Regions from separate parts of the Serratia sp. 2723 genome, predicted to be linked through region 1. Evidence: riboswitches for the same ligand, from Rfam matches in the RefSeq annotation. Region 1 holds a riboswitch; the other holds the start of a gene.
The links. A riboswitch is a leader RNA that binds a small molecule or an ion and turns the genes downstream of it on or off. The one in region 1 is predicted to bind magnesium.
Positions count from the first base shown of each region.

Region 2: another riboswitch for magnesium. It lies ahead of mgtS (protein MgtS); the one in region 1 lies ahead of ABIE29_RS19135 (magnesium transporter).

Region 1 is NZ_JBNDIN010000014.1:75,707-84,628, reverse strand. It holds gene ABIE29_RS19160 (efflux RND transporter permease subunit) at 1-397, opposite strand, end outside; gene ABIE29_RS19155 (efflux RND transporter periplasmic adaptor subunit) at 394-1,836, opposite strand; gene ABIE29_RS19150 (TolC family protein) at 1,833-3,092, opposite strand; gene ABIE29_RS19145 (copper-binding protein) at 3,103-3,423, opposite strand; gene ABIE29_RS19140 (hypothetical protein) at 3,494-3,922, opposite strand; gene ABIE29_RS19135 (magnesium transporter) at 4,113-5,123, opposite strand; M-box (ykoK) riboswitch at 5,183-5,353, opposite strand; gene fabB (beta-ketoacyl-ACP synthase I) at 5,643-6,857, opposite strand; gene mnmC (bifunctional tRNA (5-methylaminomethyl-2-thiouridine)(34)-methyltransferase MnmD/FAD-dependent 5-carboxymethylaminomethyl-2-thiouridine(34) oxidoreductase MnmC) at 7,028-8,922, shown strand, end outside.
Region 2 is NZ_JBNDIN010000010.1:250-9,171, forward strand. It holds partial or broken gene ABIE29_RS15470 (fimbrial protein) at 1-213, shown strand, start outside; partial or broken gene ABIE29_RS15475 (Tn3 family transposase) at 296-469, opposite strand; gene ABIE29_RS15480 (hypothetical protein) at 731-865, shown strand; partial or broken gene ABIE29_RS15485 (glutathione-disulfide reductase) at 1,003-1,248, opposite strand; gene ABIE29_RS15490 (cation diffusion facilitator family transporter) at 1,269-2,633, opposite strand; gene mgtS (protein MgtS) at 2,950-3,042, opposite strand; M-box (ykoK) riboswitch at 3,311-3,482, opposite strand; gene gorA (glutathione-disulfide reductase) at 3,721-5,073, opposite strand; gene ABIE29_RS15505 (DeoR/GlpR family DNA-binding transcription regulator) at 5,197-5,985, opposite strand; gene gatD (galactitol-1-phosphate 5-dehydrogenase) at 6,114-7,163, opposite strand; gene ABIE29_RS15515 (galactitol-specific PTS transporter subunit IIC) at 7,215-8,597, opposite strand; gene gatB (PTS galactitol transporter subunit IIB) at 8,601-8,885, opposite strand; gene gatA (PTS galactitol transporter subunit IIA) at 8,882-8,922, opposite strand, start outside.

The sequences.
Region 1 (8,922 bases):
CATCCGGCCCCAGTGCCACTTTGACCTGCGGCGGCAGCGAGGACTGCACCTGGCTGAGTGACTCCAACACCCGCGAACGCGCCCAGTAAGGATCGGTACCGTCTTCAAACAGAATGTAGACGTAGGCATCGCCAAACATCGAGAAGCCCCGCACCGTACTGGCTCCCGGTACCGTCAGCATGGTGGTGGTCAGCGGGTAAGTGACCTGATCCTCGATCACCTGTGGCGCTTTGCCCGGATAGGTCGCCCGGACGATCACCTGCACGTCAGAGAGATCGGGCAGCGCATCCAGCGGTGCCTTCTGCAACGCCCATACGCCCCACCCGGCCAGCAGTATCGAAGCCAGTAATACCAACAGGCGATTGCGTATCGACCAGCGGATCACGGAGGCGATCATTGGTGGCCTCCTTGCGCCATGATCTGGCTGATGTGCGAGCCGTTTTCATCCACGCTAAAGTGAAACATCACCTTACTGCCGATGCCAATCCCTGCGGGTAAGCCGCCCGCAGGCAAGGTGAAATCCATGGTCATCGCGGGCCATTGCAACTCTGCGACCGGATCGTGCGACAGCGTAACGGTACTGCCATCCACCGCCTCTACCACGCCCAGCGTCTGATACTGTTTTCCCCCCTCCTGCGCGCCCATCTGTGGCAAGGCGCTGCGCATGCTGGCTTCGGAATCAATCAGGAACTGGCCCGAGGTGACCACCTGTTGCCCGGCTTGCAGACCCTGTTTGATTTCTATCCAGCCGTCCTGTGCCAGACCGGCGACCACGTCAACCGGAGCAAAGTGGCCGTTCCCTTCCGCCACCAGCACCCGGTTGCGATCGCCACTGCCGATCAGGGCCTCCTGCGGGATAGCCAGCACCGGCTTGGCCCCGGCGTTTTGCGCCAGTTGCACCTGCAAGTACATGCCCGGCTTCAGGCGCTGTTGAGGGTTTTTCAGTACGATACGCGCTTTAAAGGTGCGGGTAAGCGGATCGACGTTAGGCAGCAGCTCGCTAACCTCCCCGGTAAAGCGTTCACCCGGCCAACTGGCGGAACTGGCTGCCACCGCATCGCCAACCTGTAACAGCCCTGCCTGCGCCTGCGGGTAATCAATCACCATCCACACCGGATCGAGACTGGCCAGTTCAAACAGGCCCTGCGTCGCGGTGACCTGCATCCCTTCCCGCGCATCCAGTTTGTTGATAAACCCACTCTCCGGTGCGGTAATGGTAATGCGGGTCTGGGGTTGGCCACTGCGTTCAACCTGGCGAATGATGGCTTCAGGCATAAACTGCAATGCCAGACGCTGGCGGGCGGCAGAGGTCAGTGCGCTATCGCCCAGCTTGCGGATCGCCAGGTATTCCTGCTGTGCGGCGCTCCAGTCCGGGATCCACAGCTGTGCCAGCGCTTGCCCTTTCTTTACCTGCTGCTGGCTGGCACGCACATAGAGTTTGTCTATCAGACCGTTGGCCCGAGCGGCAATGACCTGCACGCCGCGTTCATCGGTGGCAACGCTGCCATAGGCATCAAGCTGCAAATTCAGTTCACGCAGTTGTGCAGCCGTTGTACGCACACCCAGATTCTGCTGCTGACGGGCGCTGATGGTGACACCACCGTCATCCTGCTGCTCATCGGCATAGCGTGGCACCAGTTGCATATCCATAAACGGCGATTTGCCCGGCTTGTCAAAACGCTGGCCTGGCACCATCGGATCGTACCAATACAGCACCTGCCGTTCATCACCGCCGCTAGCGGGTTGCGCCGCGGTTTTTTCCCCGGCAAACCAGTAACCGCCCATAGCACCGCCCAATAGGGCGGCTAACAGCGTCAGGCTAAAACGCATTTTCATGACTTTGCCTCCTGCACGGTGAGATAACGGATGGCGGCCCACAGCTGAGCCAATTCACGCGCGGCCTTACCGGCGCTAAGGCGGCTGTCGAGCAAGGCCCGGCGTGCTTCCAATACTGAGGAGAGATCGCTTTTACCACTGCGGTATTGCGCCAGTTGCAACGCCACACGCTGTTGCTGCAGCGGGATCGCTTGCTGCTGTTGACGCTGCCATTGCGCCTGCGCGGCCTGATACTGCGCCAGCAGGGTATCTAGCTGGGCCTGATGATCGCGGATCAATAACGTCAGTTGGTCGTTGGCCTCCATCGAACGGGAAACGTCGGCGGCATAGTCCTTATCCTGCCGCTGGGAGCGGAACAGGGGCAGATCGACGGTAAACATCACGCCCGCCATATCCTCATAGCCATCGGCCCGTTTGCCATATGACACCTCTATACCCACGTCCGGAATGGCGGCCACCTCTGACTGTGCCGATCGCGCCTTGGCCACATCGGCCTCACGGCTGGCCTGCACCACCTCCGGATGCTGTTTGATGGATTGTCGTAACAGATTGCTCTCGGCGGGCAGGCGTTCGAAGCGCGGCAACGGACCACCGATCCCCTCAACCTGCTGCCCGGTCAACTGGGTCAAGCGCGCCTGGGCGATGGTGACGTCACGCTGCGCCTCGCTGAGCCGGTCCTGCATCGCCAACAGCGTTAAGCGAGCATCGATGACATTAGCGGCGGGTGAACTGCCGCTGGCCACTCCGGCATGTTGGGCGGCGATTTGCTTTTCACTTTCTTTGAGCAAGGCTGTGGCATCCTTCAGCGTCTGCAGGCTCAGCGCCAGTTCCAACCAGGCTTGTGCCGTCTGCTGCTGCAAGCGGGCGCGGATCGTCGCACTGCTGGCTTCGGTTTTATTGGCCTCGGCCCGTAGGGTGTCCGCCTTACGTTGACGCTTGGTGCTGCTGACGTAATCCTGCATGATGCCAACCCGCTCCATGGTCATCCCGTCACGGGTCAAACGCCGGGCGTTACCGCCTTGTACCGGCACGTTTTCAATACCGAACTTGAGCTTGGGATCGGGCAGCTCCATCGCCGAATCCGCCATGTTTTGCAACGCATTCACCTGATGCTGATTGGCCGAAAGCTCGGCGGAATAACGCTCTGCCGCCGCCAGCGATTGCGCTAACGTCAGGTCGGTTGCCTGCGCACTCGCCGTCCAACAGGCGAGCAGCAGCCAGCCCACCCGCAATGGGTGAGAAAGTAGTCTGGACATGGTGCCCCCGTTAGTCTTGGCTGGCGCTGATGGCGGTCAGCTGATAGCCGCCGTCCACCTGACGGAAGCTGAACTCCACCGTAGTCCCGGCAGCCAAGGCAGGCAATGGCGGCCGGGGCTGAAGGAAATTCATGGTCATCGGCGGCCAGTTCAAGGCAGGGATGGCTGGATGGGCGAGCGACACTTTCTGCTCACCCCAGACCTTAACGGTCCCTTTAGAGTGATAGACGGTGGCGTCTTGGCTGGCATGTTGATGATGTTGCATCTCTGCGGCAGAGACGAATGAAGAGAACAACCCAAAGATGAAAACAGCAGTGATCAGATTACGCATAACGATAGCTCCATAAAATAGACAAAAACAACTCAGATCGCCGTGCTGGACGGCAAAGCGGTTGGTTTGGCTATTCACGGAAGCGGCAGAAGACGATCTCTGCCGGCGGGCCTGCTATCGGAGGGGTTTGCCAATCGAGGTGTGAGAACTGTTCCTGGGGCTGAGGATCGGCAACCAGCAGTTCACTGCTGGCGGGTATTACTGCCGCCAGGGCAAGATTACCGTGGTCTTGCTGTGCCGAATCTGGAACGCAGTGCTTTTCACACAGCGGCCCTTCGGCCTGCATCATCTCATTTGCTAGCGGATCGGCGGCCTGCATATGCATCGTATGCTGCGCGGCTGGCGCAACGGTGGTGAGTTGCAGGTCACAGTGATGGCTGGCGATCGCCAGTTGGCTGTTGAGCAGTAGCCAGCAGACGGCCAATAGCCACACGCCAGCCTGCTTCTTGGCGAAGCGCAACCGATGCATGGATAATGAAATGGACGCCGAAGCCGACATGCAAAAATTCCAGAGTAAGAAACTGCGTCGAGTATATCGGCAGAAAACCGTCACAGGAACGGAATTTACACCCGCTGACAAAGCAGCCTGAGAACGATCCTGTAAACTGGAAATGCTTTGATTTCAGTCAACTACATATCTTAAAAATCCCGTTCATCATAGCAAAAACCGGCTTTCGCCGGTTTCCATATTAATTCAGTCCCAAGGTCCACTGGGCTATTTTGAAGTAGATGATCAAGCCGGTGCCGTCTATCAGCGTGGTGATAAACGGGGCGGAGACTACCGCTGGATCCACACCGAAGCGTTTCAGAGCCATTGGGATCACGGAAGAGACAATCGCGGCCCACAGCGTAATACAAACCAGAGTCAAGCTCACAATGAGCGTAATCTCATAGCCGATCCCCATCATCCAACCACGGAACGCGCCAGCACAGGCCAGCGTTAACGCGATCATGACCGAGGTCGTCATTTCCTTACGCAGCACGCGCCCCACATCACGCATGCGGACCTCCCCCAAGGCCATGGCCCGCACAATGGTGGAGGTGATTTGCGTGCCGCTGTTACCACCTGTACCCACCAGTAACGGGATAAAGAAGGCCAGGGCAATCGCCGCTTCCAATGACTCCTCAAAATGCTGAATAACCGTGCTGGTATAAGCTTCGGCGACGAACAGCAACAGCAGCCACACGCTACGTTTTTTCCACAGCTCGAAGGAGGTCATTTCAAGGTAAGGCTTATCAAGCGGCAGACTTGCCCCTTGCATATGGGCATCCTCGGTATTTTCATCCTCGATAATCTGCGCTATTTCGCGCTCGGTTAAGCACCCGACCAAACGGCCATTTTCGACCACCGCCACAATATCTAAATTATTATTGTCCACCAGTTCGGCGATATGTTCACGTTCGTCCGTGGGTTTGACATGGAAGAAGGTAGTCTCCATCATATCCTTGATACGCTCGCCATTATGTTCTTCCTGCAATAAACGTTTAACCGAAAGTACGCCCACCAGTTTGGTGCCGTCTTCAATAAAAATTTGTGCGGGTATATCGTCGTTGGAAAGTTGATTAACGAATATTTTCCTGGCTTCGCCAACGTAAAGATCTTGATGCAGAACAAAAACATTTTTGTTCATATAACGCGCGATGGCGTCGTCTTCAAAGTTGGCATTTTGGTAAAGGTCTTGCAATACAACATGTGACATTCTAGATACTCCCGATTGAAAGATGGAGTCTCATAGAGGCGACAAGACAGGACAGCGCAAGCCGATCCCCACGTCTTGGGTTTAGCACTATACAACGTATCCCCAGGGGGAAGTTACCTTAGCAATGCCTTGATTCGGCTAATGCTTGTTTTACCCTTGGTGGCCTCTCTCGATGCCATTAGAGCGGTAACTTGTGTTCGTATAGGAGCCTCGCCATAACGAGATCGTAAAGCTAGATAAAGCGTGGGCATTATGACTGGTTTGGTTATTCGTATCGGGAAAAGGGGTATTTTGTTGAGGTGTTATTTATTATTCGGGCCAAAAAATAACCGGATTAATTTATTATCCTTTCAGGCGATGGCTAAATTAAACAAAAAACCACCCGCTGTTTAAGTTATCTGCTGTCATTTTTTTGATCTGCGAAATCTTAATTCGTACTGATGTAGGGTATCGCTGTAAAAACGCAAAAAAAATCGGGCACCTATTACGGTGCCCGATTGATAATATGACGCCCTGCGCTTACTTCTGCAGTTTACGCATTACCAGCGTGGCGTTGGTGCCGCCGAAACCGAAGCTGTTGGACATGACCGTGGTCAGCTCACGCTTGGTTGGCTCGGTCACGATGTTCATGCCAGCCGCCTTCTCATCGAGGTTATCGATGTTGATGCTTGGCGCAATGAAACCGTGCTCGACCATCAGCAGGCTATAAATCGCTTCCTGCACGCCCGCCGCACCCAGTGAGTGGCCGGTCATGGCTTTGGTTGAAGAGATAGCCGGGGTGTTATCGCCAAAGACTTCACGGATCGCGCCCAGTTCTTTCACGTCGCCGACCGGCGTGGAGGTGCCGTGTACGTTCATGTAGTCGATTGGTGTGTCTACGCCCTGCATCGCCATCTTCATGCAACGCACCGCGCCTTCACCCGATGGAGCCACCATGTCGGCACCGTCTGAAGTGGCACCGTAACCGATGATTTCCGCATAGATATGTGCGCCGCGAGCCAGAGCATGCTCCAACTCCTCAACCACTACCATGCCGCCGCCGCCTGCGATAACGAAACCGTCACGCGCTGCGTCATAGGTACGGGAGGCTTTTTCTGGCGTGTCGTTATAGCTGGTAGACAGCGCGCCCATGGCGTCGAATTCGCAGGCCATTTCCCAGCACAGCTCTTCACCACCGCCAGCAAAGACGACGTCTTGTTTACCCAGTTGGATCAGCTCAACGGCGTGGCCGATGCAGTGGGCTGACGTTGCGCAGGCAGAACTGATGGAATAGTTCACACCGCGAATTTTGAATGGGGTAGCCAGGCAGGCAGAAACGCCTGATGCCATCGCCTTGGTCACCATGTATGGGCCAACGCCACGCAGGCCTTTGGCGCGCATACCGTCAGAACCCGCAACCTGGTTACGTGGAGAACCACCACCGGAACCGACCACCAGACCGGTGCGATCGTTGGAAACCTGATCGGCTGCCAGGCCGGAATCTTGAATCGCTTGTTCCATGGAGAGATAGGCGTAAACCGACGCGTCGCTCATAAAGCGCATCACTTTACGGTCAATCAGACCGGTAGTGTCGAGTTTAACATCACCCCATACGTGACTACGCATGCCGGAATCTTTCAGCTCCTGAGAGAAGGTGATCCCAGAGCGGCCTTCCTGCAGACTTGCCAGGACCTCCTGCTGGTTGTTACCAATGCTGGAGACGATTCCCAGGCCAGTAATCACTGCACGTTTCATTCAAGTACCTCTTCCACAATTTACATTCGGGATTTTGCATCGCACTTTAGCGTACAGATGTACGCCGAACAAGTCCGATCAGAATAATTTTGCATTATCTTTACCCAGTTTGCACCTCGGGGCTACCCCCGTTAAAATCGCCCTATCCCTTGAATGACGAGCAACCTACCGTGAGCAATACCCCCATCCAAACCGCAGCACTAAGCTGGAATGAACAAGGTACACCTGTTTCGAAACAGTTTGATGACGTCTATTTTTCCAACCAGGATGGGCTGGAGGAAACCCGCTACGTCTTTCTGGGGGGCAACCGGTTGCCGCAACGCTTCAGCGACCACCCACGCCCACTGTTTATTGTGGCAGAAACCGGCTTCGGTACCGGACTGAATTTTCTGACCCTGTGGCAGGCCTTTGCCTGTTTTCGGCAGGCGACACCGGCGGCGAGTTTGCAGCGTCTGCATTTTATCAGCTTTGAGAAATACCCGTTGCAGCTGGACGATCTGGCGGCAGCCCATGCCCAATGGCCAGAACTGGCCCCCTTTGCCGATGAGCTTCGTACCCAGTGGCCTTTGCCGCTGCCAGGGTGCCACCGCCTGCTGCTTGCCGAAGGGCAGATCACGCTCGATTTATGGTTCGGTGACGTCAATACCCTGTTGCCACACTTTGACGCCAGCATGAACGATCAAATTGACGCCTGGTTCCTGGATGGCTTTGCGCCGTCCAAAAACCCCGATATGTGGAGCGAACCGCTGTTTGCCACCATGGCACGCTTTGCCCGCCCAGGCGGCAGCTTTGCCACCTTCACCGCCGCAGGATTTGTCCGTCGTGGCTTGCAGCAGGCCGGGTTTGAAGTCAGCAAATGCAAAGGCTTTGGCCAGAAACGCGAGATGCTCACCGGCCAACTCCCCGCCGGCACCCCGGCAAGCCTCAATCCAAGCCCGTGGTTCCTGCGCCCGGCAGCGGAGAATACCGACGATGTCGCCATTATTGGCGGCGGCGTAGCTAGTGCGCTCACCGCGTTGGCCTTATTGCGCCGTGGGGCCAGGGTTACCTTGTATTGCGCCGATGCACAGCCCGCAGAAGGCGCATCCGGCAATCGTCAGGGGGCGCTGTACCCATTACTGAATGGCCGGGGCGATGCGCTGGAAAACTTCTTCAGCGCCGCCTTCCCCTTTGCCCGCCGCCAGTATGACGCCCTGCTGCAACAGCAGGTTGAGTTCGATCACCAGTGGTGTGGAGTCAGCCAATTGGCCTATGACGAGAAAAGCGCGGGGAAGATCGCCAAAATCCTGGCCGTTGCCTGGCCACATACTCTGGCACAACAGGCCGATCGCGCTACGCTTAGCGCCCTGTGTGGGATCGATACGGGGTTTGGTGGCATTCACTATTCGCTCGGGGGCTGGCTGTGCCCTGCTGACCTGACGCGTGCCGCGATTGCCCAGGGCGAACGGCAGGGATTGGTTTGCCACTATCTGCATACGCTTTCCGATCTGAACCGCAATGATGAGGGTTGGCAGCTGCATTTTGCTGAGGGTGAAACTCACCAACATGCGACGGTGATCCTGGCTAACGGGCACCAAGTTACCGCTCTGGCACCTAGCGCCGCACTACCTGCATATGCGGTGCGCGGCCAGGTTTCACATATTCCCACCACCCCAATCTTAAGTGAGTTAAAGCAGGTGCTGTGTTACGACGGTTATCTGACGCCGGTGGATCCTGACAATCAGCAGCACTGCATTGGTGCCAGCTACCAGCGCGGTGAATCAAACACTGAATATAGCCAGGCAGAGCAAGAAGAGAACCGCGATCGTCTGCTGCGCTGTCTGCCAGAACAGAGTTGGCCGCAAGAGGTGGATATCAGCAGCCAGCAGGCACGCTGTGGCGTACGCAGCGCTACGCGAGACCACATGCCGATGGTTGGTGCCGTGCCAGACTGTCACGCCACTCTGGCGCTGTATGGCGATTTACAGCAGCAACGCCAGCGGGGCGAAGCGATTGCAGATGCGCCAATGTATCCGGGGTTGTTTATGATCGGAGCCTTGGGCTCACGCGGCCTGTGCTCGGCGCC
Region 2 (8,922 bases), on a different contig from region 1:
AACACGGCCAGCGGGGTGGGTATCCAGCTTGCTTCGGGTAACAAGGCTAGCAACACCCTGTTCAATCTCGGCAATGAGCAGAAGATCGCCGTTAGCAATAGTACCAGTACCAGCCTGACGATTCCTTTGGTAGCCAGATACATCAAAACAGAGAACAATGTGACACCGGGCAAGGCAGACAGCAAGGTTGTATTCACCATAAATTATTATTAGCAAGCCATCCAATAATGCCTTGCTAACAGCCTATCCCAAAAGGATTTTATTTCAGACAATGATGCTGCAAGCAAAATGCAGCATCGCCTTGCGCTCGAAGATGCCCCAGGGCTGTCTGCATATAAATAGTGTTCCATAACACGACTGCATTAGTGACCAGCCCCAGCGCCCCCAACTGATCTTACTGACCATCGGTGTAACGCTTTCTTATTTCATCTTTCTGACCGTGACAGATTGCCCTGGTAACTGGATGGCGGCTTTACCTTGCAGAGGATCGTCAGTGATGTGCCCCTGTTTTCCCTTTCGGAGATCAGGGCTTCCGATGTCTGCTCTTTCCAGCAACGTGGCACTCTGCTCCAGCAAACCCTAGATGTCGTGGCTCAATCCGCTGACATAGCTACTACATAGAGGATTTACTCCTTGAGCGTGGTTATACACTTTCGCTGAACCCTTACTATCTGAATTTATCAGCCGCCTGAAAGAAGATGTTCCCGATTCTCAGGTCATTTTTGACTATATGGCTGAGGCCGATGAGCAGGCGAGTGAAGAAAATATATCAGTAGAATCCATCGATACTTCTTCTATAAATGGAGTTTTTCAGCAGCCTGTTTTTACTTCCAGTGGTGCATTTGATTCACCATTTAAACGTTAATCTACTGGTACTCTTGTGTGAGAAAAGTACTGTAGTCGAAAGGGTTTAACAACCTGTACTTGGGTGGGAGAGTCTATTTTTATAAAGGAGAAGGTCATTGTAGAAAGTAGAAAAGGTGTGAAGGTGGGTTTTTTACACTAACGTGTCATAGTAACAAACTCTTCCACTGCAGTTGGATGGATTGCCACGGTATTGTCGAAGTCTCTCTTGGTCGCGCCCATTATAATTGCCAAGGCGAAGCCCTGCAGGATTTCATCCATGCCAAAGCCAATCCCGTGCAGGCCGACGATTTTCCTTCTTTACCCACACACCAGCTTCATGCGGCACGGCTGGCGGTGCTGAGTCACGGCGCTGAAGGTCGATTTATAGGCCTTCACCTTATCTTTCATTCCGTTGTGCAGGATCACAGCGGTTCAACATGCCCAGCCACCCGCGATACCAGCGGGAATTGCATTCTCAATTGCCGTTCAATATGGTCCACCGCATCGTGCACCGCAGAAATCGGCAAGGCCGGAAGGGCCCGACAGTGAAAATTCACAATCACACCCTGCGGTGTTTCCCGCGCTCGGATATCATGGATATCTTGAACCAATCCGTTCTTTTGCGCCGAAGCCGTCAACGCTTGTTCAATTTTCGCCAGTTCGCCCTGTTCCACATCCTGGCTAGTTAGCCAATCCAGCATCTGGGGCTCCAGGTGGGTTTCGATCTCCGTATTTTCGCCCAACGTCTGGCGTAGAGCCTCCTCTACCTGGCTGGCAATATCATGCGCCTGCTCTACGCTGGCATTGGCCGGAACCAGCAGATCCATACCGATCGCCACACGATCAGCCAATTGTTGTAGCGAGAGATTCTGCACCACCGCCCCATGGTTAGCGGCCAACATGCGAATACGGGTTGCCAGATCTTCATCACTTCTGGCTTGAGGGATGGCAATCACCCTCACTTCCGAGTTGGCGTATTGTTGTGCAATTTTAGCGGTAACGGCCTGTTTCAATGCGTTGATGCGTTCAAGCGGTAGCGTCCGGCATACCCCGACGCTTACTTCGATAAACAGCGTGGCTCCGCCACTGCGCAGGCGAATATTCTTCGTAGACAACACCGCTGGGAAATCGTTAAGCAGGGTAGCGATATCTTCCCGCGTGCCAGCCGGTGCAGTATCAATCAGGGAATCAAAGGAGCGTTTCCCTAGCTTCAAGGCGGCAGTCAGGATAAAGCAGGCGACGATCAGTGCTGCCAGCGCATCCGCACGGGCAAAACCAAATAGCACAAAAACCATGCCCAACAGCACCACGCCAGAAGACAACATATCGGAGAAGAAATGCAGAGCATCGGCCTCCAGAGCCGCGCTGTTGGTGGCTTTGGCCACGCGGTTCAAGGCCCGGACACGGAAGAAATCAACCACAATAGACACTAACAGCACTGCGATGACTATCGGTGCCGCCACAATCTGGTTTGCCTCACCTATCAGGCTGCTCACGGCTTCAAAGACGATCCAACCGCCGGCCGCCAACAAGAGGAGTACCTCAAACAGTGCTGCCAGATTCTCAACCTTGCCATGGCCGAAGTGATGGTCATCATCAGCAGGCTTATCGCTGACACTCACCGCCCACCAGGTGATGCTGGTGGCAATAAAATCGGTAAATGAATGGATACCTTCGGATATCAGGCCAATACTGCCGGTAAATATACCTGCGATAAATTTACCTAACGCCAACAATCCGCTGATAATCATCGAGTTTCGGGCGACGGCCTGTTTTTGATTTTGCATAGCACAGCTCATGGTTGAATTAAAAAAATCAGCGTTTGGTTTTTACGGAGCATTGCCAGACAAAAGCGACGAGCAGTAAACTTGCGGTAGCTGTCAGCAATAAACAGGAAAGAAATGCAGTTTGACCGGTGGAGTGTAAATAAATCTCATTAATACCTGCCGAGATCATAAAAATAGCGTACAGCAACCCAAGAATAAAAATCATCATTATTATCACGCGCGGTAAATACCGTCAGTTTATTACGGTTATTCATCCTCCCCGCAATGATTGATGAGGCTACGGGGAGGATGATGCTAGGCGGATCCTTTTCGTTCATTAATCATCCCACTTTGTGCTCAGATAGGCTGCGATCAGCCCCAATGAGCTGATGAAAAACAAAAATCCCATAAAAAACATCATATTTCCCATAATTTTATCCTCGGTTAACTGTAATCGATAACGACCTCTGTGGTTAAAAGTAAGTGTGCAACGTAGTCTCTGGCTTCATTCACCGTCATGGAACCTGCGGTGGTGAAAAGTCAGCGTTCAAAGAGTTGGCAATGGCTGACCGACCCGCCTGTGCTGCTGGCGCGGTAGCGGTCATCGCTGAGGGGTCTGGAAGTGATTGACCCTATTGCTGTTTAAACTTCAACAGTGCATCGCATAGGGGAGTAAACCAAAGAGGGGGAGTGCAGAAAGCCTATCTCCGCGTCCAGGTTTTAGCACTATACAACGTATCTGAAAAATTTCAGAAGTTACCTTGGGCTGAACCTTAATCCGATAAAGCCTGTCTTAACCTTGGGCATCTCTCGATGTCGTCAGATCAGTAACCTGTGTTTGTATAGGAGCCTCGCCAAACGAGATACTGCATATAACTACGCGGTGATTATAGGCGTGCTGGGAGCGATAGTGCTCGAAAATCAGCAACTCGTTGAGGTGATATTTAAGAAGTTATATTTAAACGAACGATTTATCTTAATGAATGTTAATTTTGAAGTGATATAAACACTAAGACGGGGATATTCATTTGCCTAAATCAGCATTTATAAGCTGAATAAAAGCAAAAACCGACCTTTTACAGTCGGTTTTAAAGTTAGGAATGCACCATTACCGCATAGTCACGAACTCTTCCGCTGCGGTTGGGTGGATCGCCACGGTGTTGTCGAAGTCTTTCTTGGTCGCGCCCATCTTGATTGCCACGGCGAAGCCCTGCAGGATTTCATCCATACCAAAGCCAATCCCGTGCAGGCCAACGATCTTCTCTTCTTCACCCACACACACCAGCTTCATGCGGCACGGCTGGCGATGCTGAGTCACGGCGCTGTACATGGCGGTGAAAGAGGACTTATAAACCTTCACTTTGTCCTCGCCAAACTGTTCTTTCGCCTGCGGTTCGGTCAGGCCAATGGTGCCAATTGGCGGGTGGCTGAACACCACGGTGGCGATGTTGCTGTAATCCAGATGTTCGTCCGGCTTGTTGTTGAACAGGCGCTCGGACAGGCGACGGCCAGCGGCGACGGCAACCGGGGTCAGCTCCACAGCACCAGTGTTGTCACCTACCGCGTAGATGCCTTTCACGTTGGTGTTCTGGAATTTGTCGACTTCGATGTAACCTTTGGCATTGGTTTTCACGCCGGTCACTGCCAGGTTCAGATTATCGGTCGCTGGTTCGCGGCCGATGGCCCAGACCAGGCTGTCCACGGTGAACTCTTTGCCGTTTTCCAACGCCAGCGTCAGGCTGCCGTCGGCGTTTTTGACGATGGATTTTGGAATGGATCCGGTGTGCAGGGTTGGCCCTTCGGTGTTCATCACCTCAACCAGGGTTTCTACAATCATCGGATCGAAGGTACGCAGCGGGGCGTGTTTCCGCACGAACAGATGCGTTTCCGCTCCCAGCGCGTTCATCACGCCGGCAATTTCTACCGCGATGTAGCCAGCACCTACCACTGCCACGCGTTTTGGCATGGCATCCAGCTCAAAGAAGCCGTCGGAGTCGATGCCGTATTCGGCACCAGGGATCGACGGATGGCTCGGGCGGCCACCGGTAGCGATCAGAATATGGTCGGCGGTGATTTTCTCACCGTTGACTTCCACGGTATGTGCGTCAATAAAGCGGGCAAAACCTTTGATCACGTCGACCTTGTTTTTGCCCAGCACGTTGTCGTAGGAAGTATGAATGCGATCGATGTAGGCAGTACGGTTGGCGATCAGGCGTTTCCAGTCAAAGGCGTTGACGGTGGTATCGAAGCCGTAATCCGGGCCGTACTGGTGAATGGCCTCGGCGATCTGCGCCGCATGCCACATGACTTTTTTCGGGACACAACCCACGTTAACGCAGGTGCCGCCAAGCTCTTTGGCTTCAATCAGTGCGCATTTCTGGCCATACATGGCTGCCCGGTTGATCGATGCGATACCGCCGCTACCGCCGCCAATTGCTAGATAATCGTAATGTTTCGTCATCTGGGTTTTCCATGAGTTGTGTGATTCGAGAAGGGTAAGAGTTTAACGCCTGACTGGGGGTTGTCGCAAAGATTGCGTCGATGGCTGTAATAGGCAGAGGCTTGATCCTCTGCCCGGTTGATTTTACACGATAACCAGTTCGGGTTTTGCCCGATCGAGCGCTTGGCGATCGGCACTGCTGATGCCGGTATCGGTAATGATCATGTCAATCTGGCTCATCGACAGCACCAGGTTGAACCCCCTGCGGCCGAACTTGGTGGAATCGACCACCGCGACCACGCGCTTGGCTGCCTGAGCCATCACGCCGCTGATCGAGTAGCCTTCATTAAAGGTGGTGATGCCGTTGGTGGCGTCCAATCCGTCGGCCCCGACGAACATCACGTCACCGGCAATGCCCTGTAGGGAGAGCTCCGCGATGGAGCCGTGCATGGAGCGGGTCTTATGGCGCAGCGTGCCACCACACAGCACTAGCGTGATGTCTTTATTGTCGGAAAGCGCAAAGGCAGCGGGCAGGTTATTGGTGATCACCGTGATATTGCCCATCTTCACCAGCTCTTCGGCGATCAGCATGGTGGTGCTGCCGCTGTCGAGGATCACCGTATCGCCGGGATTGACCATGGCTGCTGCCTTTAAGGCAATGCGCTTTTTCGGGTCTTTAGCCAGCTGGTAGCGTTCCTCCAGGATGACCTCTCCGGTGGTTTTCGGCACCTCGGCCTCCTGCTCCAACTGGCTGCCCGGCCTGGCTGCACCGCCGTGGAAGCGGATCAGCAGACCTTTTTCTTCCAGCAGGCGCAGGTCAGCGCGGATGGTAACCTCAGAAATTCCGAAGGAATTCGAAAGATCGCTAACCAAGATGCTGCCGTTCTGCTGAACCAGGTCGACAATTTTATTTCGTCTTTCAAAAGAGTTCATCATCCTGACCTATCGAAATGTTTTGCTTTTATTTTATGCGAAAGGGATATGAAAGGGGAGCATAAAGATCAAGGAGATGGGATTTGAGGCAAAATAATGGCTGCACCAGGACAGCCATTGGCTAAATATCACCTTTCGCCAAGCTTGAGCATGATTTTTCCCTGCATCGGCTTACCGGCCAGGGCTGCAACGCTGGCGGCGTATTGCTGCGGGCGATCGATGCTGGCAATCAACGGCTCCAGAGCCAGATCCGCCGATTGGAACAGCTTCATGGCCTGTTGCCATTCTTCCCCTGGCCACGGGGCCGAATAGTTCATCCAACTGCCCAGCAGCGTCAGCTCCTTGCGCAGGATCTGACTGAAAGTGCTGTAAGACAGATGGAGGTCCTTATGAAGCGTCCCTACTAGCGCGATTTGTGCCCGTGGCCCGGCGATATCTAGCGCCAGTCCGACCGTTTGTGGCGTGCCAGCGGTTTCCAGAATCAACTGATCAAAGCGCTTTTCCTGCAAGCGTTCGGCTATCTCGGAGGGGCTAAGTTCCGCGCTGTTAAACGCGTTTTCTGCACCGATCTGCCGTGCCAGCTTGAGCCGGTCATCATTGATATCGATCGCCGTGACGCTGCGTGCGCCCATCGCGCGGGCACATTGGATCGCCAGTTGGCCGATGGTGCCGGCACCAATGATGATCACCTCTTTGCCCTGGCAGCCCCCAGCCAACTGAATGGCATGCAGGCCGACGGTGATGGGCTCAATAAACGCCCCCTGCAATAAGCTGACGTTGGCAGGCAATTTCACCAGATTGGCGCGTTTGACCACGATAAACTCGGCGTTGCCACCGTGGCTGCGTGAACCGACGAACTGGTAATGCTTGCACAGCGAATAGTAATGGCGCTGGCATTCCGGGCAGTTAAAGCACGGTAATAAAGGGACGCAGGCCACGGCATCATGCTGTTGCAGATCGGTAACCCGCTCGCCACAGGCCACGACCCGGCCACTGAACTCATGCCCCAGGGTAATCGGGTAGAAATGCGCGCCTTTGGCGAAGATGCGGGGGATATCCGAACCGCATAGCCCGGAATACGCCACCTGAACCAACACCTCATCGGCGGCCTCAATAGCAGGGGCGGGGCGTTCTTCAACGCGCACTTCTCCCTCCGTGTGGATCACGACTGATTGCATAACTTGAACTCCGTAGAGAATAGATTGGGGGAGGCGGGCTCCCCCGAAGGATTAGGACATGGCGTTGAGGCTTTGGCTGGCCTGTTGCTTGGCGGTGGCTTCAGCCTGGGCAAATTGACGGGCACGGCGCCAGGTGAGGAACACCCCAATGGCGTAAATGACGCCGATAACCACCAGGCCCACCACGTTTTGCCAGGTGAGCAGTTGGATCAGCAGGTAGGTGATCGGTGAGCCGCCTTGGTCCATCGAGGCCACCACGCCGCCCGCTTTCAGCGCACCAGCATTGGCAGCCAGTTGGGTATGCAGCCCGATGGTTTGGGTGGCGATCCACAGTGTGATGCTCATGATGATAAAACCCGAGATCAGCGTGCGGAACAGGTTGCCCTGATGCACCGCCACGGCGAGGGCCACAAAGAAGCCGATGGTTGCCAGATCGCCAAACGGCAGCACCTGGTTACCTGGGACGATCACGGCGATCAGAATGGTCAGCGGGATAAAGATCAGGCTGGCGGAGACCACGGCGGTATGGCCCAGCAGCAGCGCCGGGTCGAGGCCGATAAGGAACTCCTGGCCACCAAAGCGTGCTTGCAGGCGTTTACGGGCATGCTTGGCGATGGGCGTCAGGCCATCCATGATCGGTTTGATCACCCGTGGCATCAGCAGCATCACGGCAGCGGTTTTCACCGCCAGTTGCAGAATGCCCTTCAGGTCATAACCGGCCAACGCACCGATAATCAGCCCCATCACAAAGCCGACGGTCACCGGCTCGCCGAATGGGCCAAAGCGTTTCTGTACGTCGTCTGCGCTGAAGTGAATGCGGTTCAGGCCGGGGATCTTCTCGATAATGGTGTCCACCAGCACGGCGATCGGCCCCATATAGGCGGAGGTGCCGTGCGGAATGGCAATCCCTTCCAGCCCGAAGAAGTCGCGGGTGTCTTTGGCGAACCAGTCCCCCAGCTTGTAGACGAAGGCGGCATGCACCACCACGCCCAGCATACCCAGCCAGTATGAACCGGTAGCCAGATGCACCATGGCACCGGTAAAGGTCATGTGCCAGATGTTCCAGATATCCACGTTAACCACTCGGGTCATACGCGTCAGCAACATCACGATGTTGACCGCAATCGCTACCGGGATGGCGATCAGGGCAATCTGCGAGGCCCAGGTCATCGGTGATGAGCCTGGCCAACCGATATCCACCACGTGCAGGTTGATCTGGAACTGCTCGGCCATCGATTTTGCCGCCGGGCCGATCGAGTCCAGCATCAGGCCGATAACCAGCCCGATACCGACAAAGCCGATGCCGATATGAATGCCGGATTTAAATGAATCCCCTAATTTCATCCCTAAAATCAGCGAGAAGATGATGATCACGATAGGCAGCATCACTGTAGGGCCGAGATCGAGGATATAACGCATGATGTCGGTAAACATGGGCTACTCCGTCAGAATGGTCAGTATTTTTTGTTTCAGCGCCTCGATGCCGACACCGGAAATAAACGGCATGCCGTGCACCAACGGTATATCGCCAAACTGGCGGTCGACGCGGGCGGTGGTGCAGATCAGATCGGCGTCGTCCATATAGGTTTCAATCTCGGTCACGCGGCACTGCACCAAGTCCAGCTCGATGTTGTGCTCCGCGCACAGCTCTTTGATCTCTTCTGCGGCCATGGTCGAGGTGGCAACGGCACCGCCGCAGGCAACGATAATTTTACGTTTCACAGTGTGGCTCCTTCATATTCTGTTTTTTGTTGTGGTC